4 regions of the Micromonospora sp. NPDC005299 genome follow, and region 2 is predicted to be linked to each of the others. Evidence: riboswitches for the same ligand, from Rfam matches in the RefSeq annotation. Region 2 holds a riboswitch; each other region holds the start of a gene.

Region 1 (7,888 bases), on a different contig from region 2:
GGAAGGTCCAGTTCCGGCCGCTGCCCTTCTCACCTGGTGTCGTCGCCATGGTGGTCATGGTATGGCCCCGTCCCGCGCCGCCCGGTCCTGCCCTGGCGCGGCCGGGACGCGGAAGGAGCCGCCGTCAAGGTCCACTGAACGTATGAAATGCGTATCACGTAAATCTTGACGTGCGTTGGACTGCGTGTGACCGTGGGTGGCGACGCCACCCCGTCGCCGGCCGGCTGACCAGGGCGTTTTCGCGCGAGGACGAGGTGAGGACCAGTGTCGCCGACCACTCCCGAGCAGGCGCTCGCCGAGCTCTACGCCGGTAACCACCGGTTCGTCACCGGCGTCCCGCGTCATCCCAACCAGGACGCCGGACACCGGGCAGCCGTCGCCGACGGCCAGCACCCGTTCGCCGTGATCGTCGGCTGCTCCGACTCCCGGCTCGCCGCCGAGATCATCTTCGACCGGGGCCTCGGTGACCTCTTCGTGGTCCGCACCGCCGGCCACACCGCCGGCCCCGAGGTGCTCGGCAGCGTCGAGTACGCGGTGACCGTGCTGGGCACCCCGCTCGTGGTGGTGCTCGGCCACGACTCGTGCGGCGCCGTCCAGGCCGCCCGCGAGGCGGTCCGCACCGGCACCTCGCCGTCCGGGCACCTCGGCGCCGTGGTGGACGCCGTCGCGCCCAGCCTGCTCCGGGCCACCCGGGAGGGCGTCGAGGATCTCGACGGGATCGTTGACATCCACATCGCGCAGACCGTGGAGGCGCTGCTGGCCCGGTCCGCCGTGCTCGCTGACGAGGTGGCCGCCGGGCGGTGTGCCGTGGTCGGCCTGTCGTACCGGCTCAGCGCGGGCGAGGTGCGCACCGTGGCGCAGGCCCCGGCCGGTGCGCCGGCCACCCCCGTGCCCGCCCCGGCCGCGCCCGCGGACCCGGCGCTCGCCGGCTGACCGAGCTGAGAAAACGTCGAAGGGCCGGCCCGCGCGTCGCGGGCCGGCCCCTTTCGGCGTACGTCGTCAGAGCAGCGACATGTGCACGTGGTCGGTGTGGTCGGAGGGTCCGCTGTAGGACTTCCAGCCGGTGGCCGGGAACCAGATCTGCCGGTTCCAGATCACGTAGTAGATGCCCAGCCGGTCCGCGTTGCGGATGAGGAAGGCGGCGACGTTGTTGCCGTACATCCGCTGGTCCTTGGTGCGCCACGAGGAGAAGCCGCTCTTCTGCAACGACCAGTCGCAGGCCCGGCCCTTCGGGTGCTCGAACGGCCCGCCGTTCCGGTGGCAGCCCACGAAGCGGTTGAAGCCGGCCCGCTTGACCTCCTTGTAGGCGTGCAGCGTGCGCGGGGTGACGCAGCCCGAGGTGGTGGGGTCGTTCTCGCTGCACGACTCCGGCTTCCAGTCGCCGTCGGAGGTCCGGCCCGGCCCGACGCGGGCGACCGGCGAGGTGGCCGAGACCAGGCCGCCGGTGAAGCCGATCCCGCCGACCAGCTTCAGCGCCTTCTCCGTCTCGGCCTTCTCGCGGGCCATCGCGTTCTTCTGCTTCTCCTGCTCCCGTACCTCGGCGTCGAGCGCAATCTTGGCCTGCTCGGCGCGGGTCTTCGCGGCGTTGATGGCGGCGAGCTTCTGCGAGTTCAGCAGGTTCAGCTCGTCGAGGGCGGCCGCCCGCCGGACGAACGAGTCGGGCGTGTTGCTCTCCATCAGCATGGCCATGGCGCCCATCCGGCCGGTCCGGTAGGACTGCGCCGCGATCTGGGCCACCTGCGGGCTCAGCGCGTCGAGTTCGCCCTGTGCCGCCTTCACCTCGAGGGCGAGCTGGAGTTGGCGCTTACGCGACGTGTCCAGCTTCGATTTGGCCTGGAGGTAGGCCCGGTTGGCGGCGTCGATGGCCTCGGTGATGAGGGGGTCGTCTTCTTCCTCGGAGTGCCCCGAGGGGGTGGGGGTGCTCGGAGCGGCTGTCGCCGGGGTCGGCCCCACCAGCACGGTGAGCGCGGCCAGCGCAGCCACCACGGGGGTCAGCCAGCGGCGCAGGGGTGCCGTCACAGTGTTCCCTTCCGTCGGCCGCCGACCGGGTTAGCTGACGGGTTCGGGACGGAAGTGGCCCCTACCGCTCGCGCGGATTCACCCCATGTACCTGGTTCCCCGGCTCGCCCGCGGGCGATTGGGCGGCGGCACCGCTGGCGCCGGTGCGCGCCTTCGGCGGTGACCGGCAGCGAGGTTACCCGAGAGTCCTACCCTGGTTCTACGTCCGGAAGCCGACCAATAGCGAGAATTCGTCCTCGCCCTGCGTGACCAGGATCGCGTTTGACGTCCGCCGTCACGCTGCGGAGTGTCACCATGCGGCCTCCGTGCTCCTGTCGCCGTCGGGCCACCCGCCGGCGCGCGGGCCGGGTGCCCCGCCGAGGGCCTCCAGCGCCTCGTCCCGCCCGGCCGGAGGGCGCCGCGAGGAGGGCTCCGCCGGCCCCGCGGTGGTCCCGCGCCGCCCGGCGGTGCTGACCACCGCGGCCAGTCCGGTGGTCAGCGGTACGGCGGCGATCAGGCCGAGCGTGGCCACCGCGCTCCGGACGATCTCCTGGGCCAGGAACTCGCTGGTGAGGATCTCGCTCACCGGCCGGGAGTCGGCGACCAGCAGGAGCAGCAGCGGCAGCGAGGCGCCCGCGTACGCCAGGACGATGGTGTTGACCGTGGAGGCGATGTGCGCCCGGCCCACCCGGGTGGCCGCCCGGTAGAGGTGCCGACGGGAGAGCGCCGGATTGGCGTGGGCCAGTTCGGTGACCGTGGCCGCCTGGGTGACGGTGACGTCGTCCAGCACGCCGAGCGAGCCGATGACGATGCCGGCCAGCAGCAGGCCGTGCAGGTCCACGTCGCGCTGGAACATCGACAGGGTGGTCGCGTCCTCGCTGCCGAATCCGGTCAGGTGGGTGGCGGCGGTGGCCAGGGTGCCGAGCACGCCGGTCAGCACCAGGCTGCCGAGCGTGCCGAGCACGGCCACCGAGGTCTGCGCGGTGATCCCGTGGGTCAGGTAGAGCACCACGAACATGATCAGCGCGGCGCCGACGATCGCCACCAGCAGCGGCGGCTGGCCGGCGCCGATCCCGGGCAGCACGAAACCGAGCAGGATGGCGAAACTCGCCACCAGCCCGCCGAGCGCGGCCAGCCCGCGCCAGCGGCCGAACGCCACGATCGCCACGGCGAACAGCACCGCCAGCCAGACCAGCGGCGTGCCGCGCCGGTGCTCGGCGATGTCGTAGGTCTTCACCGCCGGGTCGGCCGGGTCGGTCAGCTCGACCAGGATCACCTTGTCGCCGACCTCGACCCGGGGCGCTCCGGGTCCGGCGGGGATCGGCGTCTCGACCTGCCGGCCGGCGTCCGGACCCTGCTCGGCGGCGACGGTCACCGTTCCGCACGGGCCGGCGGACCCGCCCGGGCCGCCGTCCGGCGCCTCCGGCGTCGGCGGGCACGGCTCGGTCACCACCCGGGTCACCGTGCCGTGGTAGCGGGGCAGTGCCGGCGCGTCCGCCGGCTCCCGGTCCTGCCGGGGCCAGAGCACCAGCGCGGCGACCACCGTGATCAGGAAGAGCGGTACCACCGTCGCGACCAGGATCCGTCGTACCCGCGGCGGGGCGGACGGAGCGGGACGGGTGTGGTCGGCGCCCATGGCGTTTCTCCCCACGCCCCCGTCCTGGTCAGCCGCGCTTCATCAGGCGGCCCACGGCGGCCATCATCTCGGTGGCCATCTCGTCGGCGCGGCCCTCGGCGGCGCCCTCGTGCATGCAGTGCCGCGCGTGCCCGTCGAGCAGGCCGAGGCCGACCTTGTCCAGCGCGGCCTGGATGGCGGAGATCTGGGTCAGCACGTCGATGCAGTAGCGGTCGTCCTCGACCATCTTCTCGATGCCGCGGACCTGGCCCTCGATACGGCGGAGCCGCGCGAGGAGCTGGTCCTTGCTGGCGGTGTAGCCCCGGGTCGGGGTCGTCGGTGCGGTCATGAGTCGAGGATACCGTACCCCTCGGGGGTATGGTACGGTCCTCTCTGTGACCGATACCCCCACCGGGTAACGGTAACGAATGCGGCGGAAGGGAAATGCCGATGGTCACCACCACGTACCAGGTGCAGGGCATGACCTGCGGGCACTGCGTCAACTCGGTCAGCACCGAGGTGAGTGCGCTGCCGGGCGTCACCGACGTCCAGGTCGACCTGGCCTCCGGCCGGGTCACCGTCACGAGTGCGAGCCCGTTGGACACGGACACCGTCCGCGCCGCCGTCGACGAGGCCGGTTACGACCTCGTCGGGGCGTGACGGGTCCGCGGACCCGAAGGAACCGAGGTATCACGATGAACACGGCGACGAAGCTGAGCGGCTTCGCCCTCGGCCTCGCGGCGGTGTTCGGCACGGCGTACGGGGTCGGCCACCTGGCCGGCCCCGTCACCCCGGCCGCCGAGACCCGCCACGACGCCACCGACGCCGGCCACGACTCCGGCGGACCCGACCACGGCGACGGGGGTCACGCGGCCACCGTCACCACCCACCTGCCCGGCGGGCTGCTCGTCTCCGACCGCGGCTACACGCTCCAGCCGGTGACCGCCCCCGCGGGCGAGTTCGCCTTCCGGATCACCGGCCCGGACGGCCGGCCCGTCACCCGCTTCGACGTGGCGCACGACAAGCGCATGCACCTGATCGTCGCCCGCCGCGACCTCTCCGGTTTCCGGCACGTCCACCCGGAGTTGGCCGCCGACGGCACCTGGCGGGTCGCCTCGCCGCTCGCCGGGCCCGGCGTCTGGCGGGCGTTCGCCGACTTCACCCCGACCGGCGGCGAGCCGCTCACCCTCGGGGTCGACGTCACCGTCCCCGGCGCACTGGAGCACCGGTCGCTGCCGGCGCCCGCGACCAGCACCACGGTCGACGGCTACACAGTCACCCTCGCCGGCGCGCCGCAGCCCGGCCGGACCAGCCGGCTCACCCTGACCGTCAGCCGGGACGGCCGGCCGGTCACCGACCTCCAGCCCTACCTCGGGGCGTACGGGCACCTGGTGGCGCTGCGCCAGGGCGACCTGGCGTACCTGCACGTGCACCCGGAGGGCACGCCCGGCGACGGGCGGACCCCGGCCGGGCCGGCGGTCACCTTCGCCGCCGAGGTGCCCTCGGCCGGCGCGTACCGTCTCTACCTGGACTTCCGGCACGGCGACGCGGTGCACACCGCGGAGTTCACCGTGCTGGCCGGGGACCAGCCCACGCCGACGCCCGCCGCGCCGGCCCCCACGACCGCACCGACCCCGGACGCCGGCCACGGCACCCCGGGGCACGGGCACAGTTGACGGGAGGTGCCGCGATGACATCCGCCAAGTCCCTGCCGGTCGCGCCGAACCTGATCGAACTCGCGATCGGCGGCATGACCTGCGCCTCCTGCGCCGCCCGGATCGAGAAGAAGCTCAACCGGCTGGACGGCGTCGAGGCCACGGTCAACTACGCCACCGAGAAGGCCACCGTCCGGTACGCCGACGAGGTCACCCCGGCCGAGCTGATCGCCACCGTGGAGAAGACCGGCTACACGGCCGTCGTCCCGCCGCCGCCCGCGCAGGCCGCCGCCGAGGCGACCGCCGAGCCGGTGGACGAGCTGCGCGGGCTGCGTACCCGGTTGTGGGTGTCGGTCGTGCTGACCGTGCCGGTGATCGTGCTGGCCATGGTGCCGGCCTGGCAGTTCGACTACTGGCAGTGGCTGTCGCTGACCCTGGCCGCTCCGGTGGTCGTCTACGGCGGCCTGCCGTTCCACCGGGCCGCCTGGATCAACCTGCGGCACGGCGCGGCGACCATGGACACGCTGGTCTCGCTCGGCACCCTCGCCGCGTTCGGCTGGTCGCTCTGGGCCCTCTTCCTCGGCGACGCCGGGATGCCCGGCATGACCCACCCGTTCCGTTTCGACATCACCCGCACCGACGGGGCCGGCAACATCTACCTGGAGGCCGCGGCCGGGGTGACCGTGTTCATCCTCGCCGGCCGCTACTTCGAGGCCCGGTCCAAGCGGACCGCCGGCGCCGCCCTGCGCGCCCTGCTGGAGCTGGGCGCCAAGGACGTCGCGGTGCTGCGCGGCGGGCAGGAGACCCGGGTCCCGGTGGACCAGCTCGTGGTCGGCGACCGGTTCGTGGTCCGCCCCGGCGAGAAGGTCGCCACGGACGGCGTCGTAGCGGAGGGGACCTCGGCGGTCGACGCCAGCATGCTCACCGGCGAGTCCGTGCCGGTCGAGGTCGCGCCGGGCGACACCGTGGTCGGGGCCACCGTCAACGCCGGCGGCCGGCTGGTCGTCCGGGCCACCCGGGTCGGCGGCGACACCCAGCTCGCGCAGATGGCGAGGCTGGTGGAGCAGGCGCAGACCGGCAAGGCGGCCGTGCAGCGGCTCGCCGACCGGATCTCCGGTGTCTTCGTGCCGATCGTGATCGCCCTGGCCGCCGGCACGCTGGGCTGGTGGCTCGGCACCGGGGCCGGGACGACCGCCGCGTTCACCGCCGCGGTGGCGGTGCTGATCATCGCCTGCCCGTGCGCGCTGGGGCTCGCCACGCCGACCGCGCTGCTGGTCGGCACCGGGCGGGGGGCCCAGCTCGGCATCCTGATCAAGGGGCCGGAGGTGCTGGAATCCACCCGCCAGGTCGACACCGTGGTGCTGGACAAGACCGGCACCGTCACCACCGGGAAGATGACCCTGGTCGACGTGCTGCCCGCCGAGGGTGAGGACGCCGGGGAACTGCTCCGGCTCGCCGGCGCGCTGGAGGGAGCCTCCGAGCACCCGATCGCCCGCGCCGTCGCGGACGGCGCCGCCGAGGCGGGACCGCTGCCCGCGCTCGCCGGCTTCGCCAACGCCGAGGGCCTCGGCGTGACCGGCACGGTCGACGGCCGGCAGGTGGTGGTCGGGCGGCTCCGGCTGCTGCGCGAGCGCGGTCTCGACGTACCCGAGGAGGTCGTCCGGGCGGCGACCGGCGCGGAGGCCGCCGGCCGGACGGCGGTCCTGGCCGGCTGGGACGGCCGGGCCCGCGGCGTCCTCGCGGTCGCCGACGCGGTGAAGCCGACCAGCAGGGCCGCCGTCGCCCGGCTGCGCGAGCTGGGGCTCACCCCGGTGCTGCTCACCGGCGACAACGCCACCGTGGCCAAGGCGGTGGCCGCCGAGGTCGGCATCGACGAGGTGATCGCCGAGGTGCTGCCGGCCGACAAGGTGGACGTGGTCGAGCGGCTCCAGGGCGAGGGGCGGACCGTCGCCATGGTCGGCGACGGGATCAACGACGCCGCCGCGCTGGCCCAGGCCGACCTGGGGCTGGCCATGGGCACCGGCACCGACGTGGCCATCGAGGCGTCCGACCTGACCCTGGTGCGGGGCGACCTGACGGCGGCCGTGGACGCCATCCGGCTGTCCCGGCGGACCCTCGCGATCATCAAGGGCAACCTGTTCTGGGCCTTCGCCTACAACGTGGCCGCCCTGCCGCTGGCCGCCGCGGGCCTGCTCAACCCGATGATCGCCGGCGCGGCGATGGCCTTCTCGTCGGTCTTCGTGGTGGCGAATAGCCTCCGGCTGCGCGGCTTCCGCCCGGTCGGCTGACCAGCCGCGTGCCGCCGGTCCCGGTCTCCGGGGGCGGCGGCACGTCGTTCACTCCGGGTGAGGGCGATGCGGTTGAGCGGGTGGCGGCCGGGGTACCTCCACCTGGTCAGGAAACTGCTGAGTGGAGGTTCCCATGGGTATCGACGACAAGATCGACAACGCGACCGAGAACACCGCCGGCAAGGTCAAGGAGGGCGTCGGCCGGGCCACCGACGACGAGCGCCTCGAGGCCGAGGGCCGCAACGACCAGGCCGCCGCCAACCTGAAGCAGGCCGGCGAGAAGATCAAGGACGCCTTCAAGAGCTGACCCAGAGTCGTACGCTTCGCCGGGC
Region 2 (7,888 bases):
GGCCGCGTTCACGGCGGTCACGAGGTGCCCGCAGACGGTCTCCATGGGCTCCCCGGCCAGCGCCGGGTCGACGGTGACGGACTCCAGCCGGCCACCCTGGACGGCGACGGCACGGATCCGGCCGTCGGCCGCGCTGCCCTCGGCCCGGAGCAGCTCGGCCGGCGCGCCGTCGGCGTGCTCGGCGGCCCGGGACCGCATCGCGGAGAGCGCCTGTTGCGTCCTGGTCAGCAGCTCGTCGAGGCTCGCGGCCGCGGAGAACGAGTCGTTGGTCATATCCGCGCTTTCTTCACGTCTTTCCGAGCACCGTGACGATAGCAACCGGCCCCGACGTCGAACGCCCGGCCGGGAGGCCCGGCCGGGCGTTCGTGGCGCGGCGGACCGGCCCGCGTGCGACCGGGTCCGGTGGGGGCTCAGCGCAGGCGCAGCTTCTGGCCCGGGAAGATCAGGCCCGGGTCGTCGCCGACCACGCTCTTGTTGCGCTCGTAGAGGGCGTGCCAACCGCCGGCGACGTTCTTCGCGTCGGCGATCTCGGAGAGGGTGTCTCCGGCCCGCACCAGGTAGCTGCCGGCGGTCGGCGCGGTGCGCCGCTCGCTGCGGACGGCCGGCCGGTCGCCACGCGACGACCGCTCCGAGGTGGCCTTCTTCGTCGTGGCCTTCTTCGTCGTGGCCCTCTTCGTCGTGGCCTTCTTCGTCGTGGCCTTCCTCGCGCCCGAGTCGGTGGCCGAGTACTTCTTGGTCGAGCCGCCCTTCTTGCCGCAGACCGGCCAGGCGCCGATGCCCTGTCCGTCGAGGACCTTCTCGGCGATGGCGATCTGCTCGCCGCGGCTGGCCAGGTCGGCCCGGCTGGCGTACTTCTGGCCGCCGTAGCCGTTCCAGGTGCTCCGGGAGAACTGGAGCCCGCCGTAGTAGCCGTTGCCGGTGTTGATGTGCCAGTTGCCGCCGGACTCGCACTGGGCGACGGCGTCCCAGTTGACGCTGGCGGCGCTGGCCGGGGCGGCCGGGCCGAGAAGGGCGGCGGCGCCGGTGGCGGCGCCGACGACGAGCGCCCCGACGGCGGTGCGACGCTGCGCGGTCCGTCGATGACGGGCGACGTGTTCAGTTGCCATGTGGGTTTCCTCCACGCCGACGAGGTGAGCTGTCGGGTTCGGGCCGAGGAGCCCGGCCGCCGCAGGCGGCTTCACCCCGAGGTGTCGTGCACCGAGGAACGTGTGGGTCCCCCGCTCCCGCCCAAAGGTCCAGGTACCACCGGGCCGGCGGCGGGATTAGGCGTTGCCGGCCCGGGGTGTCCGCGATCGCGAACGGATTCGACGTTAGGAACGGTTTGCGACGAACGCCCACTTCTTGTGAAGTTGTTCACCCGGCTGGGCGACGGCACCGTCCCTCGGCTTGCGGAACCGTCGGATCTGTCGTAGCGGCCCGGCCGACGATGTGTTTTCGCAGCTCACAGCGGTGTTTCCGCGCTCCGGCCGAAGAGGACGACCCACCGGCGCCGGGTCCACCGTGGCAAGTGGCCACGGCGCGCGTCGCGGATCCCGGGGCGGTGGGTTCCCGGCCCGGCGGGCAACGCGGGAGGCTACCGTGAGCAGGTTCGCGCAAGATCGGCACGAGGCGGCGAGGCATGAGCGACCACGGACACGAGCTGGCCTTCGGCGGCTTCCTCACGCCGAGCGCCGGGCGGCCCGAGCAGGTGGTGGCGCGCGCCAAGCTCTGCGAGCAGGTCGGCCTGGACCTGGTGACCTTCCAGGACCACCCGTACCAGCCCGGTTTCCTGGACACCTGGACGCTGATGTCCTTCGTGGCCGCGGCCACCAGCCGCATCACGCTGGCCGGCAACGTGCTCAACCTGCCGCTGCGCCAGCCGGTGGTGCTGGCCCGCAGCGTGGCCAGCCTGGACCTGCTCACCGGTGGCCGGGTCGAGCTGGGGCTCGGCGCCGGCGCGTTCTGGGAGGCGATCGAGGCCGTCGGCGGTCGGCGGCTCTCCCCCGGCGCGGCGGTGGACGCCCTCGACGAGGCGATCCGGGTGATCCGCGAGGTCTGGGACACCGAGCGGCGCGGCATGGTCCGGGTCGATGGCGAGCACTACCGGGTGATCGGGGCGAAGCGCGGGCCGGCCCCGGCGCACCCGGTGCAGGTCTGGGTCGGCGCGTACAAGCCGCGGATGCTGCGGCTGGTCGGCCGCGCGGCGGACGGTTGGCTGCCGTCGCTGGCGTACCTGCCAGAGGGCCCGGCGGAGTTGCCGGCGCTGAACGCGCTGATCGACGAGGCCGCCGCGGAGGCCGGGCGGGAGCCGGGCGCGGTGCGCCGGTTGCTCAACGTCACCGGCACCTTCGCCCGGTCCTCCGGCGGCTTCCTGGACGGCCCGCCGGAGCAGTGGGTGGAGGAACTGGCCGGGCTCGCCCTGGACCACGGCGTCGCCACGTTCATCCTCGGCAGCGACGAGCCGCGGGCCGTCCAGCTCTTCGCCCAGGAGGTGGCGCCCGCGGTCCGCGAGCTGGTCGCCGCCGAACGCACCACGCCGGGCAGCCGCTCCCGCGCCGTGGAGGAGCAGCAGGCCGCCGTCGCGGCCGGCGGGTCGACCGCGCTCGCGGTCACTCCCACCCCCGATCCGGGGGTACGGCTGAGCGCGCGCCGGCTGTGGGACGAGTCCACCCGACCGGCGGCGCCACCCGCACCGGCCGGGCACCTCTACACGCCCCACGGGCAGGCCGCCGGTCAGCACCTGGTCGACGTGCACGACCACCTGCGCCAGGAGCTCGCACAGGTGCGTGACCTGCTGGAACAGGTCAAGCGCGGCGCGGTCGCCCCGGGCGCCGCCCGCGCCGTGCTGAACGAGATGACCATGCGGCAGAACAACTGGACGCTGGGGGCGTACTGCGCGGCGTACTGCACGGTGGTGACCCAGCACCACGGCCTGGAGGACAACTCGATCTTCCCGCACCTGCGCCGCGCCGACGCGGGGCTCGCGGCGGTGCTGGACCGCCTCGAGGAGGAGCACGTGGTGATCCACGGGGTGGTGGAGAACGTCGACCGGGCGCTGGTGGACCTGATCCGCGAGCCGGGCGACTTCACCGAGCTCCAGGCGGCGGTGGACCTGCTCACCGACACCCTGCTGTCGCACCTGTCGTACGAGGAGCGGGAGATCGTCGAGCCCCTCGCCCGGCACGGCTTCTACGCCGGCCAACTCTGAGGGGGAATATTCCCGGCGCCGGCGTGAGATAGCTGGCTTTTGTTTTCCTAAGTCAGCCGGGTAGCGTCGGCCCCATGACGGACTTCCTCGCGCGGCGCGACTCCTGGTCCACCGCCAACTGCTCGATCGCCGGCGCGCTCGACGTGGTCGGCAACCGCACCACGCTGCTCCTGCTGCGCGAGGCGTCGTTCGGCACCCGGCGCTTCGACGACTTCGCCCGCCGGGTCGGCGTCAGCGAGCCGGTGGCCGCCGCCCGGCTGAAGCAGCTCGTCGCCGACGGGCTGCTCGACCGGCGGCCCTACCGGGAGCCCGGGCAGCGCACCCGCGACGAGTACGTGCTCACCGCCAAGGGGCGGGACCTGCTGCCCGTGCTCGCCGCCCTGCGCGAGTGGGGCGACACGTACGCCGTCGAGGAGCCCTCGGTCCGGCTGGCCCACCACGACTGCGGCGCGGCGGTGCACGTGGCGCTGCGCTGCGCGGCCGGCCACGACGTGCCGGCCGACCAGGTGGACCTGCTGCCCGGGCCCGGCCTGCTGCCGTCCTGACGACCCACCCTTCGCACCCTCAGGAGCACGACATGAAGATCGCTGGAAGCACCGCCCTGGTCACCGGGGCCAACCGGGGCTTCGGCCGGCACCTGGCCGCCGAGCTGCTGGCCCGGGGCGCCACCGTCTACGCCGGCGCCCGCAACCCGGACACCGTCGACCTGCCGGGCGCCACCCCGGTGCGGCTCGACATCACCGACCCGGCCTCGGTGGCCGCCGCCGCAGAGCTGGCCGGCGACGTCACCCTGCTGGTCAACAACGCCGGCGTGAGCACCGGGGCCGACCTGCTCGACGGCGACCTGGCGCAGATCCGCCTGGAGCTGGAGACCCACTACCTCGGCACGCTGTCCGTGGTGCGGGCCTTCGCGCCGAGGATCGCGGCCAACGGCGGCGGGACCGTCCTGAACATCCTCTCCGCCCTGTCCTGGATCACGTTCCCGCAGGTGGGCGCCTACGGGGCGGCCAAGGCCGCCGAGTGGTCGATGACCAACGCGCTCCGCGCGCAGCTCGCCGACCGGGGCGTCCGCGTCGCCGGCCTGCACGTCGGCTACATGGACACCGAGATGACCGCGCGGGTGACCGCGCCGAAGTCCGACCCGGCCGAGATCGCCCGGCTCGCCGTCGACGGGATCGAGGCCGACCGGTACGAGATCATCGCCGACGAGACCTCCCGCCAGGTCCTCGCCGGCCTCTCCGGCGGCGTCGCCGCCCTCTACCCGGCCCTGCTGTGAGGCTGACCGCCCGCCGGCCGGGGCACGGAAGCCCGGGCCGGCGGGCGGCTCGGCCTACAGGTTCCGGGCGAGCCGGTCGGCGAGAATCCGGGTGAACCGGGCTGGGTCGGCCAGTTCCCCGCCCTCGGCGAGCAGCGCCATGCCGTACAGCAGCTCGGCGGTCTCGGTCAGCGCGGTGCTGTCGCCGCCCTGCTCGTGCGCCTTGCGCAGCCCGGTGACGAGGGCGTGGGTCGGGTTGAGCTCCAGGATCCGCTTGACCTGGGGCACCTCCTGCCCCATGGCCCGGTACATCTTCTCCAGCGTGGGCGTCATGTCGTGCGCGTCGCCCACCACACAGGCCGGGGAGGTGGTGAGCCGGGTGGAGAGCCGGACCTCCTTGACGCTGTCGGCGAGCGCGCCGCTCATCCAGGTGAGCAGGTCGGCGTACTCCTGCCGCTCGGCCTCGGCCCGCTCCCGCTCCTCGTCGGTCTCCAGGTCCACCTGGCCCTTGGCGACCGAGCGCAGGGTCTTCCCGTCGTACGCGCCGACCCGCTCGACCCACACCTCGTCGACCGCGTCGGTGAGGATCAGCACCTCGTAGCCCTTGGCGCGGAACGCCTCCAGGTGCGGGGAGTTCTCGATGGTGGCCCGGTTCTCGCCGGTGGCGTAGTAGATCTCGGTCTGGCCGTCCTTCATCCGCTCGACGTAGTCGCGCAGCGTGGTCAGCTCGGCCGGGTCGTGGGTGCTGGCCGCCCGGACCAGGTCCAGCAGCGCCTCGGTGTTGTCCGGGTCCTCCAGCAGGCCCTCCTTGACCACCGGGCCGAACTCGCTCCAGAAGGTGCGGTACGCCTCGGCGGAGAGGCCCTTGAGCGTGGCGAGGACCTTCTTGACCAGGCGGCGGCGCACGGCGCGGATCTGCCGGTCCTGCTGAAGGATCTCCCGGGAGATGTTCAGCGACAGGTCGTGCGCGTCCACCACGCCCTTGACGAAGCGCAGGTAGTTGGGCATGAGCGCGTCGCAGTCGTCCATGATGAACACGCGCTTGACGTAGAGCTGCACGCCCCGGCGGCCCTGCGGCGAGAAGAGGTCGAGCGGGGCGTGCGAGGGCAGGAAGAGCAGCGCCTCGTACTCGAAGGTGCCCTCGCCGCGCATGTGGATGGTGTCGAGGGGGTCGGCCCAGTCGTGCGCGACGTGCCGGTAGAACTCCTTGTACTCGGCCTCGTCGACCTCGTCCTTGGCGCGCGCCCAGAGCGCCTTCATCGAGTTGAGCGTCTGCTCCTCGCGGGTGGTGGCGCCGTCCTCCCCGGGCTTCTCCACGGTCATCCGGATCGGCCACGCGATGAAGTCCGAGTAGCGCTTGACGATCTCGCGGATGGTCCACTCGGCCGTGTAGTCGTGCAGGTTGTCCTCGGCGTCGGCCGGCTTGAGGTGCAGAATCACCGTGGTGCCCTGCGGGGCGTCCTCGACGGCCTCGACCGAGTAGGTGCCCTCGCCGGTGGACTCCCACCGGGTGCCGCCGGCCTGCCCGGCGCGGCGGGTCACCAGGGTCACCCGGTCGGCGACCATGAAGGTGGCGTAGAAGCCGACGCCGAACTGCCCGATCAGCTCCTGCGGGGCGGCGGCGTCCTTCGACTCGCGCAGCGTGCGCAGCAGCTCGGCGGTGCCGGACTTGGCGATGGTGCCGATCAGTCCGACCACCTCGTCGCGGGACATGCCGATCCCGTTGTCCCGCACGGTCAGCGTGCGGGCCTCCTTGTCGACCTCGATCTCGATGTGCAGGTCGGTGGTGTCGACCTGGAGGTCCTTGTCGACCAGCGACTCCAGGCGCACCTTGTCCAGCGCGTCGGAGGCGTTCGAGATCAGTTCGCGCAGGAAGACGTCCTTGTTGGAGTAGATCGAGTGCACCATCAGCTGGAGCAGCTGACGGGCCTCGGCCTGGAACTCCAACGTCTCGACCCGATCGCTCACACCGACTCCCTTCCACTTCGCGGGCTTCCGGCGGAAAGGATACGAGGCGTGCGCGCACCGCCACCGGAGGGTGGTCGATCGAGTCTGGTCCAACCAGTTGACGGGTTGATGTGTGCGGGGCCACACTGCTGCGCATGGCCTTCGCTCCCGTCCCCCGCGCCTCGGTCTCCGACCACGTCTTCGGCCAGCTCCGCGACGCCATCGTCAGCGGCGGCTACCGGCCGGAGGAGACGCTGCCCGGCGAACGGGAACTGGCCGCCGCGTTCGCGGTGAACCGGCACGCCGTCCGCGAGGCGCTGCGCCGGCTCCAGCAACTCGGCCTGGTCCGGGTCAGCCAGGGCGGCGCCACCCGGGTGCTCGACTGGCGGGTGCACGCCGGGCTGGACCTGGCGCTGTCGCTGGCCCGCTCGGGTGACGTACTCCCGGTCGAGAACCTGGTCCGCGACATGCTGGAGATGCGGGCCTGCGTCGGGATCGACGCGGCCCGGCTCTGCGCCGAGCGCGGCGACCCGGAGGTCACGGAGGCGCTGGTCCGGGCCGCCGAGGAGTACGGCCCGCTCGCCCCCGACCTGGACCGGATGAACGAGGCGAACATCGCGATCTGGTGGCTGATCGTCCGGGGCAGCGGCAACACCGCCTACCTGCTGGCGTTCAACAGCCTGGTGGCCGGCACCTTCGCCGTGGGCGACGTCCCCCCGGACGCCCGGGCCGCCGAGCTGCTCGACGTCGCCGGCCACCGCCGGCTCGCCGCCGCGATCGCGGCCGGCCAGGGCACGGCAGCCGCCCGGCACGCCCGGGCCCTGCTGACCGCCCCGGTCACCACCCCCACCACCCCCGCCGCCAGAAGGGAAGCCCGAGCGTGATCCCCGCCGTGCTCTACGCCGTCCCGGCGTTCCTCCTCCTGATCATCATCGAGGCGGTCTCCTACCGCTTCCTCCCCGACGACGACGAACGCGGCTACGAGCTGCGCGACACCACCACCAGCCTCTCCATGGGACTGGGCAGCCAGGTCATCGGCTTCCCCTGGAAACTGCTCACCGTCGGCGTCTACGCCGCACTGTGGGTGGTCGCGCCGGTGCACCTCTCCCCCGGCGACTGGTGGACCTGGGTGATCGTCTTCTTCGCCGACGACGTCGCCTACTACTGGTTCCACCGGCTGCACCACGAGGTCCGCGTGCTCTGGGCCAGCCACGTGGTGCACCACTCCAGCGTCTACTACAACCTCTCCACCGCGCTGCGGCAGAGCTGGACGCCGATGACCTCGCTGCCGTTCTGGCTACCCCTGGCGCTGCTCGGCATCCCGCCGTGGATGATCTTCCTGCAGCAGTCGATCAGCCTGCTCTACCAGTTCTTCCTGCACACCGAGCGGGTGAGCGTGCTGCCACGGCCGATCGAGTTCATCTTCAACACGCCCTCCCACCACCGGGTGCACCACGGCTCGAACGCCGAGTACCTCGACCGCAACTACGGCGGCATCC
Region 3 (7,888 bases), on a different contig from region 2:
GGGGCCGACCGGCCGGGCGGTCTTCGGGATCGCGTGCTCCCAGGTGCGCTGGCAGGACCCGCCCATCACCACCAGGTCGCCGTGGCCGAGCGGGAAGCGCAGGCTGGTCCCCCCGCCGCCCCGGGGGCGCAGCAGCAGCGGCCGGGGCGAGCCGAAGGAGACGATGGCCACCAGGGTGTCGGTGTGCGCGGAGCGGCCCAGGGTGTCGCCGTGCCAGGCCACGCTGTCCCGGCCGTCCCGGTAGAGGCACATCCCGGCCGTCACGAACGGCTCGCCCAGCTCGGCCGCGTAGTGCCGGGTGAGCGTGTCGCGCGCCGCGGTGAGCACCGGGTGCGGCAGCGGCCGGCCGGCGCCGTACCAGCAGAGCAGGCGGGGGACGTCGACCTCGGCGTCGTACATGGTGCGGCGCTCGGCCCGCCACGGCACGTCCTGCAGCAGCGTGTCGAGCACCGCGTCGGAACCCGCCACCCAGCCGGGCAGGTGGTCGACCCAGGCGCCCCGGCTCAACTCGTGCCGGCGCAGCCGGCCGGCGAGCGGGCCCAGGGTGGGACCCTGCGCGGCGAAGTCGAGCATCGAGGGCTGGTACGCGACGTCGGACACGCCGCCGATCCTACCCCGCTCTCGAACAGGCGTACGAGGCTCGGCGGAAGCGGTCGCGCGCTGGGCGGGAACCGCGGCCCCGTGCCGCCGGTCGGCGACCCCGGAGACCACCGGGTAGGGTGCCCGGCGTGACCAGCGCCCCGGCCGCCACCCGAGCCACCCGGCTGCCGTCGTTGACCGGGCTGCGCTGGATCGCCGCCCTGCTGGTCTTCGCCTTCCACGTCGGCACCATGGGGATCATCGCCCAGCCCGACCTGAAGGCCCTGGTGGGCAAGGCGTTCAGCCTCGGCCTCTCCGGGGTCGAGTTCTTCTTCATCCTCAGTGGATTCGTGCTGGTCTGGTCGTACCGGGACGGCGAGTCGCGACGCACCTTCCTGCGCCGCCGGCTCGCCAAGATCTACCCGAACCACCTGGTGACCTTCGTGGTGGCGCTGGCCGTCATGTTCTGGTTCGCCGACCCGGTCGCCCCGTGGGCCGCGGTCGGCAACCTCTTCCTGGTGCAGGCCTGGATCCCCCGCGGCGACTACTTCTACAGCGTCAACAACGTGAGCTGGTCGCTCTCCTGCGAACTGGCCTTCTACCTCTGCCTGCCGCTGGTGCTGCCGTGGCTGCGCCGGGCCCGCACCGGCGCGCTGTGGGCCGTCGTGGTCGCCGTGCCGCTGCTCATCCTGGCCCTCTGGCCCGCCCAGCTCCTGGTGCCCGAGGAGAACCGCTGGTGGTTCACCCAGATCTTCCCGGTCACCCGCTCCTTCGAGTTCTGGCTGGGTGTGGCCGCCGCCGAGCTGCTGCGCCGGGGCCGCTGGCGCGGCCCGAACCTGACCGTGGCGAGCCTGCTCTTCGTCGCCACCTGGGTGGTCGCCGCGCTGTGGATCCGCGCCGAGTTCTGGGCGGCCCTGCTCGCGGCGGCCTACCTGCTGGTCATCACCGCGGCGGCGGACGCCGACGTGCGGGGCCGGCGCACGCCGTGGCGGTCCCGCACCATGGTGTGGCTCGGTGAGGTCTCCTTCGCCTTCTACCTGGTCCACGTGCTGGTCATGAGGACCGTGCTGCGGCTCACCGGCGACTGGGGCACCGGCCTGCGGGGGTGGTGGGGGCCGCTCGTGGTGCTCGCCTTCCTGCTGCTCAACCTCCTGGTCGCCGCGGCCCTGCACCGCTGGGTGGAGATGCCGATGATGCGCCGCCTCGGCCCGCCGCGCCGGGCCCGCCCGGCGTCGGCCACCGCCGCGCCGGCGCCGCGCGTCCCCGCCCCGCGCGCCGCCCCGACCGGGCCGGTCGAGGCCCCCGACACCCCGGCCAGACCCATCGAGTACGCCGGGCGGCGCGACCCGGGCTGAGTCTGGCGCGCCCCGCCGGCGCCGCCCGTCGGGGCCGGACTGATCACCCGCGCCCCGCCGTCCCGGCGCCCGTACCCGCGCTTTGTCCACCCTGGCCGGTGCCGTGTTCCGCGCAGTCGCGACACGCCCGGCGACGGTGCGATGTGGCGGCTTCGGCGGTAGTTTGTACCCGTGCTGCCGATCGCGCTCACCTGTCCCGTGTGGTGGGTGGCGCGCTGGACGGCCCGGACACTGGCCACCCTGGCCGTGCTCGTCGCCTGCTCGTTCGGCGCGGCCACGCTGCCGATCGGCGGGGCCGCGACCGCACCGGTGGCACCTACCGTGGTAGCCCCCGTCGAGGGTCCGACCCTCCGAGCCGGCGCCGCCGAGCAGGATTTCCGGGTCGGCGTCGACCACACCGCCGCCGTCACCGGGCAGGACCTCCGGGGCGACGCAGCCGTCGACACGCCGGCCGTGCCGGCCGGCGCGCCCGGGCCGGTCGCGGCGCCCGCGGCCGTGACCCGCGTGGCGGACCGGCCGCTCGTTCTGACCGGGCTGCTCCCGGGCACCGTCGGCTCCCGGGCCCCGCCCGTCCGCTGACCCCGCCCGCGGGCCGTCGGCCCGCGCCCGCCGCACGCACCGAACCTCACCCCGCACCCGCCCGTCGGCCGGCCGCGCCCTTGCCCGGAGCGCCCCGCCGCTGTCACGGGTCGTGCGGACCTCTCCGTCACGTCTTCCTCCGTGAGGTGCCGACCATGCCGCAGACCGTTCTCTACCACTTCCTGACCGAGGTCCCCGAGGCCGCCGCGATCTGGTCGGCCCTGCTCCTGCTCGCGCTCGGCCTGCTCGCCGTGCTGGTCGCCCGCCCCGAGCGGGACGCCGCATCTGATCCGCCCCCCGACCCGGCCGCCGAGGAGGCCGCCCGCCGGGCCGACCTGCGCCGGTACGCCGACGAGGTGGCGGTGGCCGCCGCCGGGGCCGCGCAGACCGCCCGGCGGCGCCGGGAACAGTGGCTGACCGCCCACGACGAGGCCGACCGCGCCTGGCGGGCGTACGACGAGGCCGAGACCTCCGCCCGTCGCTTCGCCAACGCGGCCGCCCTGCCCGCGCCGCACACCCCGCGCACGCCGGCCGAGTACGCGGCCCGGGAGCGCTGGCTGCACCACGCCGCGATGACGGCGCACTGGCGGGGCGACCTGACCGCCCGGCAACTCGCCGACGTGCTGGCCCACCGCAACGGGTGGAACCCGCGCCGGCACCCGGCCGAGCAGGAGATCGTCCTGGCCCGGGCCGTACGCGAGGGCCGCCGGGCCACCTGGGCGGCGGCCGCCGAGCGGGAGCGGCGGGCCTGGCGGGACGCCGAGTCGGCCGCGGAGGCGGCGCGAACCCTGGCCGCCGAGTCCCACGCGGCGGCCGCCGCGCGCCACCCCGCGGGCCACGCCGTCGCCTCGGTGGAGGGCCGGGACGACGCGGCGACGACCCGGATCCCGGTGCCGGCGGCCGTGCCCGGCGCCCGCTGGCGCCCCGCGCGTGCTGGCTGACGCCTGGGCCAGCTCGCGGTGAGACCCGTCGGCGCCACCGCCGGCCCGACCCGGTGTCATCCGACGGGAGCGGAGTCGACCGAATCGTTACCCGAATACGGTGAGCCCGGTCACCACACCGCGGAAACGGTCATCGGGGGCAGGCCGGGCGATCGACCCCCGCAATTCCGGGTCGGTCGCCACCGGATGTCCGCTTTCTGCCGGGCGGTGCCACCGTAACTGCTCGTCCCATTGAGTGAAGTCAGTGACCGAGTGTTCCGATATCCGTAGTGGTGCACGAGGTTTACGCAGGTGGGAGCGCTTGGCAGGCGAGGTACCCACCGGTAGTGTCGGCGCGTCCGGAGCGGTTTCCGATCGCAAGTGGCGACGCCGCGCCGACCCGCCTAATCGTGCTCTCACGAACCGGGGACCCACAGCAACACCGGGGTGAATCCGCGGGCCACGGCCCGCGGTAGGGCGTACTTCCCGCCCGAATCCGTCAGCTAACCCGGTCGGCGGCCACGGAAGGAGTGCCATTCCTCGTGCACACCACCCCCCGCTCGTCCCCCCGCCTCCACGGCATCGTGGTGCCGGCGCTCGCCTAACGGCGACCAAACCCGGCAACCGCCCCGACCGCCCGGCCCGCCGGGCGCTCCCTTTCCGCGGCGACCCGCCCCGCCAGCGCGCGTGAGTTCCTCCGCGCGTGGGGCCGGTGTGTGCCGCGCACGCCCCCGTGGAGGAACCCGTGAAGCATCACCTGAAGCGTCAACTGCGGCGTCTCGTGACCGAACGCCCGTACCAGATCATCGCCGGCTCGGCCGCGGCGCTCGTGCTGGCCGGCGGCACCAGCGCCGCCCTCACCGCCACCGACGACGCCCCGGTCCACCAGGAGAACACCGCCGCGGTCGCCGAGCTGGGCTCGCGGCTCGGTGAGGTCGCCAGCCGGGGCGAGGCCCGGGTCGCCGTCCCGGCGCCGTCCGCCTCGCCGAGCGCGTCGCCGTCGACCGCGAAGGCCGCGGCCAAGGCCACCACCGACCCGGACACCACCCCGAAGGCGAAGCCGAAGCCGCCGTCGACCAAGGTCCTCGACTACGAGTACCAGGCGCAGAACCAGTACTGGAACTGCGGCCCGGCTGCGGTGCGGAACGCGCTCAGCGCGAGCGGCGTCGAGACCACCCAGGAAGCGATGGCCGGCCCGCTCGGCACCACCGAGAACGGCACCAACTCCGCCGAGGACACCACCCGGGGCCTGAACCAGATGGTCAAGGGCAACCCGTACCGGACCCACATGTTCGGCGGCTCGGCGAGCCCGGCCGAGATCGACCAGCTCCAGGCGGACGTGGTCAAGGCGATCACCGACGGCCGGGGCGTGGTGGTCAACGTGGCCGGCGACGCCACCGACACCGACGGCGGCTGGCACTCGTTCCCGGGCGGCCACTACATCGCCGTGGTCGGCTACAAGAACAACGGCCGGACCGTCCGGATCGCCGACTCGGCGAACCCGGCGCTGCCCGCGTACTGGGTCAGCACCATCGACCTGGCGAACTGGGCCGGCACCCGCGGCTACTCCGCCTGATCGCACCCTTCCCGTCGGGCACCGGCTCCACCGAGCCGGTGCCCGACGTCGTCCGCGCCGGTGTCCGCTCTCGCGCGTCGTGTCCGTCCGGTGGCACACTGCGGCCTATGGGCGACGCGACGGGTACCTGCCATCTGCTGCTTCTGCACGGCATGGGCGCCACCGGTGAGGTGTGGCTGCCCTGGGCGCCGCTGCTGGAGCGCGACTGGGCGGGGCGCTGGCTCGCCCCCGACCTGGCCGGGCACGGCTGGTCGCCCCCGCTGCCGGAATACTCCTTCGAGGCCCTGGCCCGGCGGGTGGTCGAGGGGCTCGGCCCGGTGGCCGAGCGCCTCGGCCCCCGCGACCGGCTCGTGCTGCTCGGCCACTCGCTCGGCGGGGTGGTGGCGCTGGCGCTGGCCGCGCGGTCGCGGCGCCTGCCGGTCGACGCGGTGGTCGGGCTCGGGATCAAGGCCGTCTGGTCCCCGGCCGACCTGGAGAAGGCCCGCGACCTGGCTGCCCGCCCGGTGACCTGGTTCGCCACCCGGGACGAGGCGGCCCGCCGCTACCTGCGGGTCTCCGGGCTGGCCGGGCTGTTCGCCCCCGATCACCCCGTGGTGGAGGCGGGCCTGCGCCGCGAGGACGGCCGCTGGCGGCTCGCCATGGACCCGGCCGCCTTCGCGGTGGGGGAGCCCGGGCTGCCCGCGCTGCTCGCCGCCGCCGACGTCCCGGTGCTGCTGGCCCGTGGGGAGCAGGACCCGATGGTGACCGACGCGCAGCTCAAGGAACTGGGTGTCCCGGTCGTCACCCTGCCCGGCCTGGGCCACAACGCGCACGTCGAGGATCCGGCGGCCGTGCTCGCCCTGCTCGACGCGTACCTCTGACCGGCGGGTCAGGCGGTGGGGGAGGGGAGCCGCGGGGCGGGCGCGGCCGCGGCCGGCGCCAGCTGCCGGCGGGCGGCGTCGAGGAACACCTCGGCGTACGACTCGGCCGGGAAGTCGCCCAGGTAGCGGACCCGGGTGGCCCAGCGCGCCGCCTCCTTCGGGTCGGTGTCCAGCAGCTCGGTCAGCACCTCGTCCACGTTGGACATGTCCCGGCGCAGCACGTAGCCGGAGCCGGCCAGCGGGAACCGCTCGACGAACTGCTCCCCGTCGACGCCCATGTCGGTCACCGCGTACGGCTTGCCCGAGTAGAGCCAGTCGGAGATCACCCCGGAGACGTCCGAGACCAGCGCGTCGGCGCGGTTGACGCACTCGGTCAGGGTCAGCTCGCGGCCGGCCGCCGCGCCCCACAGGTGCGGTCGCCCGGTCCTGGCCTTGTCGGCAGCGAGCAGCTCGGTGAGGCGGGCCAGCTGCCGCGCCGAGACCGGGTTCTGCGTGGTGTACGGGTGCGCCCGCAGGATCACCGTCGCCCCCCGGTCGAGCAGCCGGCGGATCACCGTCTCGGCCACCGGCAGCGAGCAGTAGTCGGCGTCGGCGTGGTGCCCGGTCCAGGTGGGCGTGTAGAGGACGGTCGGGTGGGCCAGGCCGGTGACCGGCTCCCGGCGTACCTCGATCGCCTCCACCTGGGGGCGGCCGACCACGACGAACTTCTCGGCGGGGATCTCCACGCCGGCCCGGGCGTACCGCTCGATCGCCGCCTGCCCGGCCACGAAGATCTTGTCGAAGATCGCCGAGACCGGGTTGGCGCTGGGCGCCTTGTCGCTGTCGCCGTGGTGCAGCTGCACGTGGGTGAGCTGCGAGAAGCGGATGCAGTGGCTGTTCTTCGCGCCGTGGTTGACGTAGAAGGCCGCTCGCAGGCTCGGCACCAGCGCCTCGTCCATGGTCTTCAGCGTGGGGCAGAAGACCACCGGCGCGCGGGTGGCGGCGGCCACGGTCGGCAGGAACTCGGGCTCGCGCAGCAGCACCAGGAACGGCCGGCCGATCCGCTCCAGGTAGGGCAGCCACATGGTGACCTGGTACTCAGAGCCGGGTGGGGCGGAGAAGTAGAGCAGGAACTCGGGCTGGTGCCGGCGCAGCGCCCGGCCCACCGGGCCGCCGCCGGCCGGCGGCCGGAACCGGCGCCGGGCCAGGTCGAGGCCGACCGCGCCGCAGCCCGCCCCGACCAGCAGCGCGGCGACCAGGGCCACCCAGGCGGGCAGGGCCAGGCCGGCGGCGAGCGCCACCACGGCGAGCAGCACCAGCAGCGCGTCGCCGAGCCGTGCGGCGACCAGCGGGGTCCAGGACCGGACCGGCAGGTTGGCCGCCCGGATCTCCAGCGCGCCGGCGTCGCGCAGCGGCCCGACCAGCAGCACCAGGCCGAGCAGGACCAGCGCGGTGGCCGCCAGCGCCGGGTCGAAGCCGGCGTCGAGCCGGCGGGCGTAGCCGACCAGGATGCCGGCGGCGACCAGCACCGACTCGGCGAGGCCGTCGGCGGTCGGCCGGACCCGGCGCTCCCAGGCGGCGGCGGCGAGCGCGGCGACCGCGACCGTCAGCCCCCAGCCGGTCGCCCCGGTGAGCGCGACGACGAGGAAGGCCAGCACCGCCAGCCCGGTGGTCAGCATCCGGGCGAGCAGCTTCCGGACCAGGTCACCGCGCATCTGGCTCGTCCCGTCCCGCGGCTCAGGCGTCGATGCCGGTGGGCAGCTGCTCGGACTGCTGTGCGCCGGCCTGGGCGGGCACCGCCGCCACCGGCTCGCCGGGCGCCCGGCGGACGTCGATCACCTGACCGGTCAGCTCCGAGATCAGCACGTCCAGGGAGGCCTGGGCGACCGCCTCGGCGGAGAGCAGCGTGTGCTCCGGCTCCTCGCCGAACGCCTTGGTGCGCATCGGGGTGGCGGTGCGCTCCGGGTTGACGCAGTTGACCCGTACGCCGAATTCGGCCCACTCGTCGGCGAGCGCCTGGGTCAGGTTGACCAGCGCGGC
Region 4 (6,520 bases), on a different contig from region 2:
CCGTCCGGGACAAGTACAACCGGCAGAAGCAGAAGCTGGACGCGCTGATCGCCACCGAGCTCAAGCAGGAGAAAGAGCTGGCGACCAAGAAGAAGCAGATCGACGCCGAGATCAAGCGGCTGACCGCGATGCTGCCGGTGACCTCGATCCGCCCGGCGGGCTGCCCGGCCATCGACGGCGTGGTCAGCAGCGCCGCGCGTACCGCGATCAAGACGGCATGCGCGCAGGTCGGCGACCCGTACGTGTGGGGCGCCACCGGCCCGAACTCGTTCGACTGCTCCGGCCTCACCCAGTACGCCTACAAGGCGGCGGGCATCTCGCTCACCCACTTCACGGGCGCGCAGTGGAACGAGGGCCGCAAGGTCTCCCGCTCCGAGGCCAGACCGGGTGACCTCGTCTTCTTCGGCAGCGACCTGCACCACGTCGGGCTCTATCTCGGCAACGGGGTGATGGTGCACGCCCCGCGGACCGGCAAGCCGGTCCAGGTGTCGAGCATCAGCACACAGCCGCTCGCCGGTTTCGTCCGGGTCAGCTGACCCGTCCCCCGAACGACGAGAAGGCCCCCGGTCCATGCGGACCGGGGGCCTTCGCCGTGGAGCGCCGCTGCTACTACCTCGGTGCGCCGATCGGGGACGGCAGGATCAGCACGTCGTCGAGGTTCGCGTACATGATCCGGTGGCCGAACTGGATCTGCACGTACCGGGTCTCGCCGCGGACCACGGTCCGGTCGTCCGGCGCGGAGCCGTCGAACGAGACCGCCCGGTAGTACTCGCTCGGCAGGACGCCGCCGACTGCGTACCGCTGGCCGGCCGCGAAGGTGTACTGGAGCGGGGAGACGCCCTGGAAGGGGATGGTGGCCGGGTAGGCCTCCTTCTCCGGGTAGGCCCGCCCGTACACCGGGATGGTGGCCTTGCCCGGCTTGGGGGTCACCACGAAGCCCGTCGACCACTTGGCCGTGGGCGCCGAGGCCGGGTTGAGGAACCAGGCCTTCTGGCCGAGGTACCAGATCGCCGTCCAGTCACCCTGCACGTCCGCCAAGGCGTACGTCTGCCCGGCCGAGGCGCGGGCGCCGTGGTCGGAGATGTACATGGTGTCCGGCGTGCCGTTCGGCCGCAGCCCGCGGTCGTTGACCAGCGGGGCGGTCGCGCTCGGTGCGGTGTGCAGGACCACCGCGGACGAGCCGCGCAGCGGGCACGGCGCGGCCGGCGGGGTGGGCTTCGGGACGCCCGGCGGCTGCTGGTTGCAACCGACGAAGGCGGGCTGGTTGGTGGCGAAGTCCGGGTCGATGGTGACCAGGCCGGTGTGCGCGTTCCCGAGGGACCGGAACGGGGCCTTCATGAGGTCGAAGTAGTGCGACCAGTCCCAGTACGGGCCCGGGTCCCAGTGCATGCCGGCCACGGTGCCGGCGGTGGTGCCGGGCACGTTGTCGTGGCCGATGATGTGCTGCCGGTCCAGCGGGATCTGGAACTTCAGCGCCAGGTGCCGGACCAGCTTGGCCGAGGTCCGGTACATGGCCTCGGTGTACCAGGTGCCGTGGCCGGCGAAGCCCTCGTGCTCGATACCGATGGACTTGGCGTTGACGTACCAGTTACCGGCGTGCCAGCCGACGTCCTTGGCCTTGATGTGCTGGGCCACGTAGCCGTCCACCGACCGCAGCGTGTAGTGCCAGCCCAGGTAGGTCTTCGTCTGCACCAGCTTCACGCTCGGGCCGAAGTAGCCCTCGGTGTCGTGGATGACGATGTATTCGATCTTCTGCTGGGCCGGCCGGTTGCCGAGGTCGTGGTTGCCGTAGTCGCCGGAGTTCGGGCCGTACTTCTCATAGGGGGCCGGGATCCACTCGCAGGCGAGGCGGACCGGGCACTCCAGGCCGTCCGGCCGCTCGGCGCGGCGCAGCCCCAGCTTGTGCAGCCCGGACTGGTCCGGCGTCACGGCGGTGGCGGCGAGGGTCACCCGCTGGCCGTCGTCGGTGGTCCGGGCCGCGCCGAGGCCGAGCTGGTCGTAGACCTCGTCGGCGAAGGCCGCCGCCGCGTCCTCGGTGTCCGCGCCGGAGTAGCGGGCCACCGCGCCGTACCAGGCCGCCGGGTCGCTGCCGGGGCCGACCGGCGCACCCAACTGCTTCTGGTACGAGGCGAGCAGCGCCGCCCCGCCCCGGATGTTCGCGGCCGCGTCGGTGCGCAGCCCCTCCTCGCTGAGGCCGGTGAGCGCCGCGGCGGCGTCGAGCGTCTGCAGGGACGCCTGCGGCAGCACGTCCTCCGCCGGTGCGGCCGCGATGGCCGGGTCGAGGGTGAGCGGGCGTGAGTCATCGCCCCGCGGGTCCTCGTTCTCGTCCACGTGGCCGCTGGCCGGAGTCGCGAGGACCTGCTGGGCGTCGGTGAGGTGCATCGGGCCGTAGCCGCCGCTGGTGCTCGGCTGGCCCGGGTGGGTGTCCCAGCGCGACTCCAGGTACGAGACGCCGAGCAGGACGCTCTGCGGCACGCCGTACTCCGCTGCGGCGGCGGCGTACTGCTCCTGGCGGTCGCTGGTGGGTTGGGCGGTGAGCGGTTCGGCGGCCACCGGTCCGGTCGCCACCAGCGCGGTGGCCGCCGCGACGGCGGCCGCCAGCAGCATCCGTCTACCCGACGGCGGGGGTGAGAGGTGCATCGAACCTCCAGACAGGGATGGGGGTCACTGCGTCCTCACCCTCACCCCGCACACCCTCCGGGTCAATACCTTTCCAGCAAGTAATCTCGTATGAAGAAATCCTTCATTCCGGGCGGGCAGGACGTACGGAGTGTCACGGCGTCTCGGGTTGCGGATTGATAACGACGCTCTCTACTCTGGTCAATCGTCGGCCGCGAGCTTCACCGTCCATCCCGGGTGGTGACGGTCCGACACCGCCGAGTCGCCTCCGGGCGAGCCGGGGACCCAGGTATCTGGGGTGAATCCGCAGCCACTGCGGTAGGGCGCCTCCCTTCCCGCCCGAACCCGTCAGCTAACCCGGTAGGCGGCCAGGAAGAAGGAGTACGGAAGCCCGGTGGCACACCATGCCCCGCGGCCACCGTCGGTCCGGTCGGTCGACCGGTCGACGGCTACGCCGCGTTCCCGCTGGTCCCGTTGCACCACCGCCCTCGCCGCCCTGGTCGGCTCCGCCGTCGTCCTGACCGGCGGCGCCACGGCGGCACACGCCGAACCGTCGGTCGCCGAGATCGAGCGCCAGATCGACCAGGACTGGAACAAGCTCGAACCGATCATCGAACAGGTCAACGCCACCCGCGAGCAGCTCGCCGCCAAGCGGAAGCAGGCCGCCTCGCTGGCCAAGCAGATCGCCCCGCTCCAGGCCCGGGTGGACGCCGCCCTCGGTCAGGTGGGCGGACTCGCCGCCGACGCGTACAAGGGCGACAACAACCTCTCCACCGTCAACGCGCTGCTGGGCAGCCGGTCGCCGAGCGACCTGGTGGACGGCCTCGCACTGCTCGACCGCTTCGCGAACCGCCAACAGGAGCAGGTGCGGACCGTCGCGGAGCTGCGCGACCAGCTGGCCGCCAAGAAGCAGCCGCTGGACGAGATGATCACCGAGCTGTCGCGTACCGAGGCCCAGCTCGCGGCCAAGAAGAAGCAGATCGACGCCGAGATCGTCAAGCTCCAGAAGCTGCGCCTCAAGGTCTACGGCAACGGCGGCGGCGGTCCGCTGCGCCCGGCGCCCTGCCCCGCCGGCTACCCCGGCGGCCCGGCCGGCGTCGCGGTCAAGTTCGCCTGCGCCCAGATCGGCAAGATCTACGTCTGGGGCGCCGCCGGCCCGGACCACTACGACTGCTCGGGCCTGACCATGGCGGCCTGGGCCAAGGCCGGCGTCTCGCTGCCGCACAACGCCCGGCAGCAGCACAATGTGACCAGGCGGGTGAGCCGGAGCGAGTTGCGCGCCGGTGACCTCGTCTTCTACTACAGCGACCTGCACCACGTCGGCATGTACGTCGGTGACGGCTGGGTGGTGCACGCCTCCCAGTCCGGCAAGCCGATCACGATGAAGCGCGTCGACGACGGCCAGATCAACAGCTATGGCCGCCCCGGCTGAGTGGTGAGGAGGGGCCCCTTCTGACGCCTCAGGTAGCGGAAGGGGCCCCCGTTTTACCGCTTTCCGGTTGGTCAGCGGGTCGGCCAGGTGCGCCAGTTCTGCCAGGAGCGGCTCGGGGTCGGGCCGCGCTGGCCCTGGTAGCGCGAGCCGTAGACGGCAGAGCCGTACGGGTGCTCGGCCGGCGAGGAGAGCCGGAAGATGCAGAGCTGGCCGATCTTCATGCCCGGCCAGAGCGTGATCGGCAGGTTCGCCACGTTGGACAGCTCCAGCGTGACGTGACCGGAGAAGCCCGGGTCGATGAAGCCCGCCGTGGAGTGGGTGAGCAGGCCGAGCCGGCCCAGCGAGCTCTTGCCCTCCAGGCGTCCGGCGAGCTGGTCACCCAGCGAGATCACCTCCAGCGTGGAGGCGAGCACGAACTCGCCCGGGTGCAGCACGAACGGCTCGCCCTCGGGCACCTCCACCATCGAGGTGAGGTCGTCCTGCTGCACGGACGGGTCGATGTGCGTGTAGAGATGGTTGTTGAAGACCCGGAACAACCGGTCCAGACGTACGTCGATGCTGGACGGTTGCACCAGCGTGGGCTCGAAGGGCTCCAGCGCGAGCGTGCCCGCCTTGATCTCGGAGACCAGGTCGCGGTCGGAGAGCAGCATCGGAACACCATAGCGACCGGTACGGGTGACCTGCGTGTCGGACTACATCTTCGTACACCTGTTCGATAGAATGTCCGCATGGCTTCCTGGTCCGAATTCGCCGCCGACGAGCCCCGACTCGCCGACGAGATCCGCCTCCTGTTGCAGCAGTACGGGCCGGGTTTCGGCTACCTCGCCACGGTCCGCGCCGACGGCGGCCCGCGCGTGCACCCCGTCTCCCCGGTCATCACCGACGACGGGCTCTGGTGCTTCGTCATCGACTCGCCCAAGCGTCGCGACCTCGAACGCGACGGCCGCTACGCGCTGCACTCCTTCCCGCCGGAGGAGTGCGACGACGAGGCCTACGTGGCCGGCCGCGCCCTCCCGGTGACCGACCCGGCGACCGTCGCCCGGGTGGCCCGGATCGGCCGGGCCGCGCCGCAGGGCGACTGGCGACTGTTCGAGTTCACCGTCGACGTGGCGATGCTGACCCGGCGCGACCAGGTGGCCCGCCCCGGTTCCGGCCGGCCGGAGGTGCGCGTCTGGCTCGATCCGCGGGCGACCGCCCTGGCCCGGCGTGACCCGCTCGCCCCGGAAGGCCGGCGGGGCCGGCACGGCTTCGACACCCGACGCCCCGCGGCCTGACTCCGTACCCGATGGGTTCCTGCCGTGAAAAGCCGGTGCCGGCCCCGTCCGAGGACGGGACCGGCACCGGCGTGTGATGCGTGGCGGTCAGGCCGCGCGGTAGGCGTTCCACGCGGTCAGCATGCGGCTCGCCTGACCAGCGGTGAACTGGTACATGCACGAGTCGTAGGTGTAGTCCATGAAGTTGGTGATCGGGTCCTTGCCGGTGGCGGTGCAGGTGTCGCGACCGGTCGGGCACTCGAAGGCCGGCGAGGCCTCGGCCGGGGTGTCGGAGACGCTGTCGCCCGAGCCCGAGCAGCCACCCTGGAAGGTGTGGTAGAGGTTCAGCCAGTGGCCGACCTCGTGGGTGCCGGTGTCGCCCTGGTTGTAGTTGGTGGCGGTGCCACCCGGCAGCGACTCGCTCAGCGCGACCACGCCGTCCATGCTGTTCAGCTTGCGCTGCGGGAAGGTGGCCCAGCCGAGCAGGTCGTCGCTCAACTCACCCAGGTAGAGGTTGAGGGTGTTCTTGCCGCCCTCGCGCAGCGACGTCTTCATCGAGCGCTCGGCGGAGGAGCCCTGGACGATCGGGTACCAGGCGGCGTTGGTGACGTGGTGCACCTTGGTCAGCTGGAAGCTGAAGGCGGTCGCGGCGCCACCGGTGCCACCGCTGTACGCCGTGTTCAGCACAGCGATCTGCTGGGTCACCATCGAGTCCGGGATGTTGCCGCCGGCCCGGGTGCTGTCCCGCTGGATGACGTGGACGACGACGGGGATCGTCACCGTGGCCAGCGGGGTGGCCCCGGCGCCGGCGCGGAAGCTCGCCCGCTCACGCAGCGCCGCGGCGAGGTCGGCGTCACGCTCGCGGACCTGCTTGGCGGTCAGCTCGTTCGGGTCCAGCTTGGCGTGTCCGCCCTTCTTCACCCGCGCGTCCGCGTGGACGTCGGCCGGCTCGGCGCAGGAGCCGGACGGGGCGGCCGAGAAGGCCGAAGCTGCGGGGACGACGCCTACGGCGGCGGTGCTGAGCAGCAGCGCGAGGGTCGTCGACGCGACGCCGGCGGTACGCCGGGTCAGCAGGTTGGGACGAAGTCCCATGGGCCCACCTCTTTCTGCGGGCGCGACAGGGGGTATGTCACGCCCGGTCGGAGAACGTGGAGGAGACGTTACATCCGATCGACGGATTTGAGAACGCCCATATGTTGCCGTGGTGAAACTTGTT

Evidence for each region. Region 2 has a riboswitch for cyclic di-AMP ahead of ACFYPD_RS07850 (transglycosylase family protein). Riboswitches for the same ligand answer to the same signal wherever they lie in the genome.
Region 1: it holds a riboswitch for cyclic di-AMP, as region 2 does, so the genes downstream of both, ACFYPD_RS31360 (coiled-coil domain-containing protein) here and ACFYPD_RS07850 (transglycosylase family protein) in region 2, are expected to answer to the same signal.
Region 3: it holds a riboswitch for cyclic di-AMP, as region 2 does, so the genes downstream of both, ACFYPD_RS18865 (C39 family peptidase) here and ACFYPD_RS07850 (transglycosylase family protein) in region 2, are expected to answer to the same signal.
Region 4: it holds a riboswitch for cyclic di-AMP, as region 2 does, so the genes downstream of both, ACFYPD_RS11445 (NlpC/P60 family protein) here and ACFYPD_RS07850 (transglycosylase family protein) in region 2, are expected to answer to the same signal.

Annotation. Positions count from the first base shown of each region.
Region 1 is NZ_JBIAKG010000017.1:26,159-34,046, forward strand. Features, by position in the region: gene ACFYPD_RS31350 (helix-turn-helix transcriptional regulator) at 1-58, opposite strand, end outside; gene ACFYPD_RS31355 (carbonic anhydrase) at 265-933, shown strand; gene ACFYPD_RS31360 (coiled-coil domain-containing protein) at 1,000-2,019, opposite strand; cyclic di-AMP (ydaO/yuaA leader) riboswitch at 2,023-2,154, opposite strand; gene ACFYPD_RS31365 (YibE/F family protein) at 2,309-3,634, opposite strand; gene ACFYPD_RS31370 (metal-sensitive transcriptional regulator) at 3,663-3,962, opposite strand; gene ACFYPD_RS31375 (heavy-metal-associated domain-containing protein) at 4,064-4,273, shown strand; gene ACFYPD_RS31380 (hypothetical protein) at 4,309-5,289, shown strand; gene ACFYPD_RS31385 (heavy metal translocating P-type ATPase) at 5,304-7,556, shown strand; gene ACFYPD_RS31390 (CsbD family protein) at 7,690-7,863, shown strand.
Region 2 is NZ_JBIAKG010000002.1:530,352-538,239, reverse strand. Features, by position in the region: gene ACFYPD_RS07855 (YbaB/EbfC family DNA-binding protein) at 1-273, opposite strand, end outside; gene ACFYPD_RS07850 (transglycosylase family protein) at 411-1,106, opposite strand; cyclic di-AMP (ydaO/yuaA leader) riboswitch at 1,106-1,279, opposite strand; gene ACFYPD_RS07845 (LLM class flavin-dependent oxidoreductase) at 1,619-3,187, shown strand; gene ACFYPD_RS07840 (helix-turn-helix domain-containing protein) at 3,262-3,732, shown strand; gene ACFYPD_RS07835 (SDR family oxidoreductase) at 3,765-4,463, shown strand; gene htpG (molecular chaperone HtpG) at 4,518-6,410, opposite strand; gene ACFYPD_RS07825 (FadR/GntR family transcriptional regulator) at 6,545-7,273, shown strand; gene ACFYPD_RS07820 (sterol desaturase family protein) at 7,270-7,888, shown strand, end outside.
Region 3 is NZ_JBIAKG010000006.1:128,268-136,155, forward strand. Features, by position in the region: gene ACFYPD_RS18845 (alpha-ketoglutarate-dependent dioxygenase AlkB) at 1-600, opposite strand, end outside; gene ACFYPD_RS18850 (acyltransferase family protein) at 729-1,934, shown strand; gene ACFYPD_RS18855 (hypothetical protein) at 2,106-2,513, shown strand; gene ACFYPD_RS18860 (hypothetical protein) at 2,669-3,454, shown strand; cyclic di-AMP (ydaO/yuaA leader) riboswitch at 3,825-3,966, shown strand; gene ACFYPD_RS18865 (C39 family peptidase) at 4,167-5,009, shown strand; gene ACFYPD_RS18870 (alpha/beta fold hydrolase) at 5,117-5,869, shown strand; gene ACFYPD_RS18875 (CDP-glycerol glycerophosphotransferase family protein) at 5,878-7,563, opposite strand; gene ACFYPD_RS18880 (D-ribitol-5-phosphate cytidylyltransferase) at 7,586-7,888, opposite strand, start outside.
Region 4 is NZ_JBIAKG010000003.1:419,421-425,940, reverse strand. Features, by position in the region: gene ACFYPD_RS11455 (NlpC/P60 family protein) at 1-536, shown strand, start outside; gene ACFYPD_RS11450 (N-acetylmuramoyl-L-alanine amidase) at 610-2,607, opposite strand; cyclic di-AMP (ydaO/yuaA leader) riboswitch at 2,865-3,000, shown strand; gene ACFYPD_RS11445 (NlpC/P60 family protein) at 3,014-4,051, shown strand; gene dcd (dCTP deaminase) at 4,123-4,701, opposite strand; gene ACFYPD_RS11435 (pyridoxamine 5'-phosphate oxidase family protein) at 4,780-5,325, shown strand; gene ACFYPD_RS11430 (zinc metalloprotease) at 5,413-6,396, opposite strand.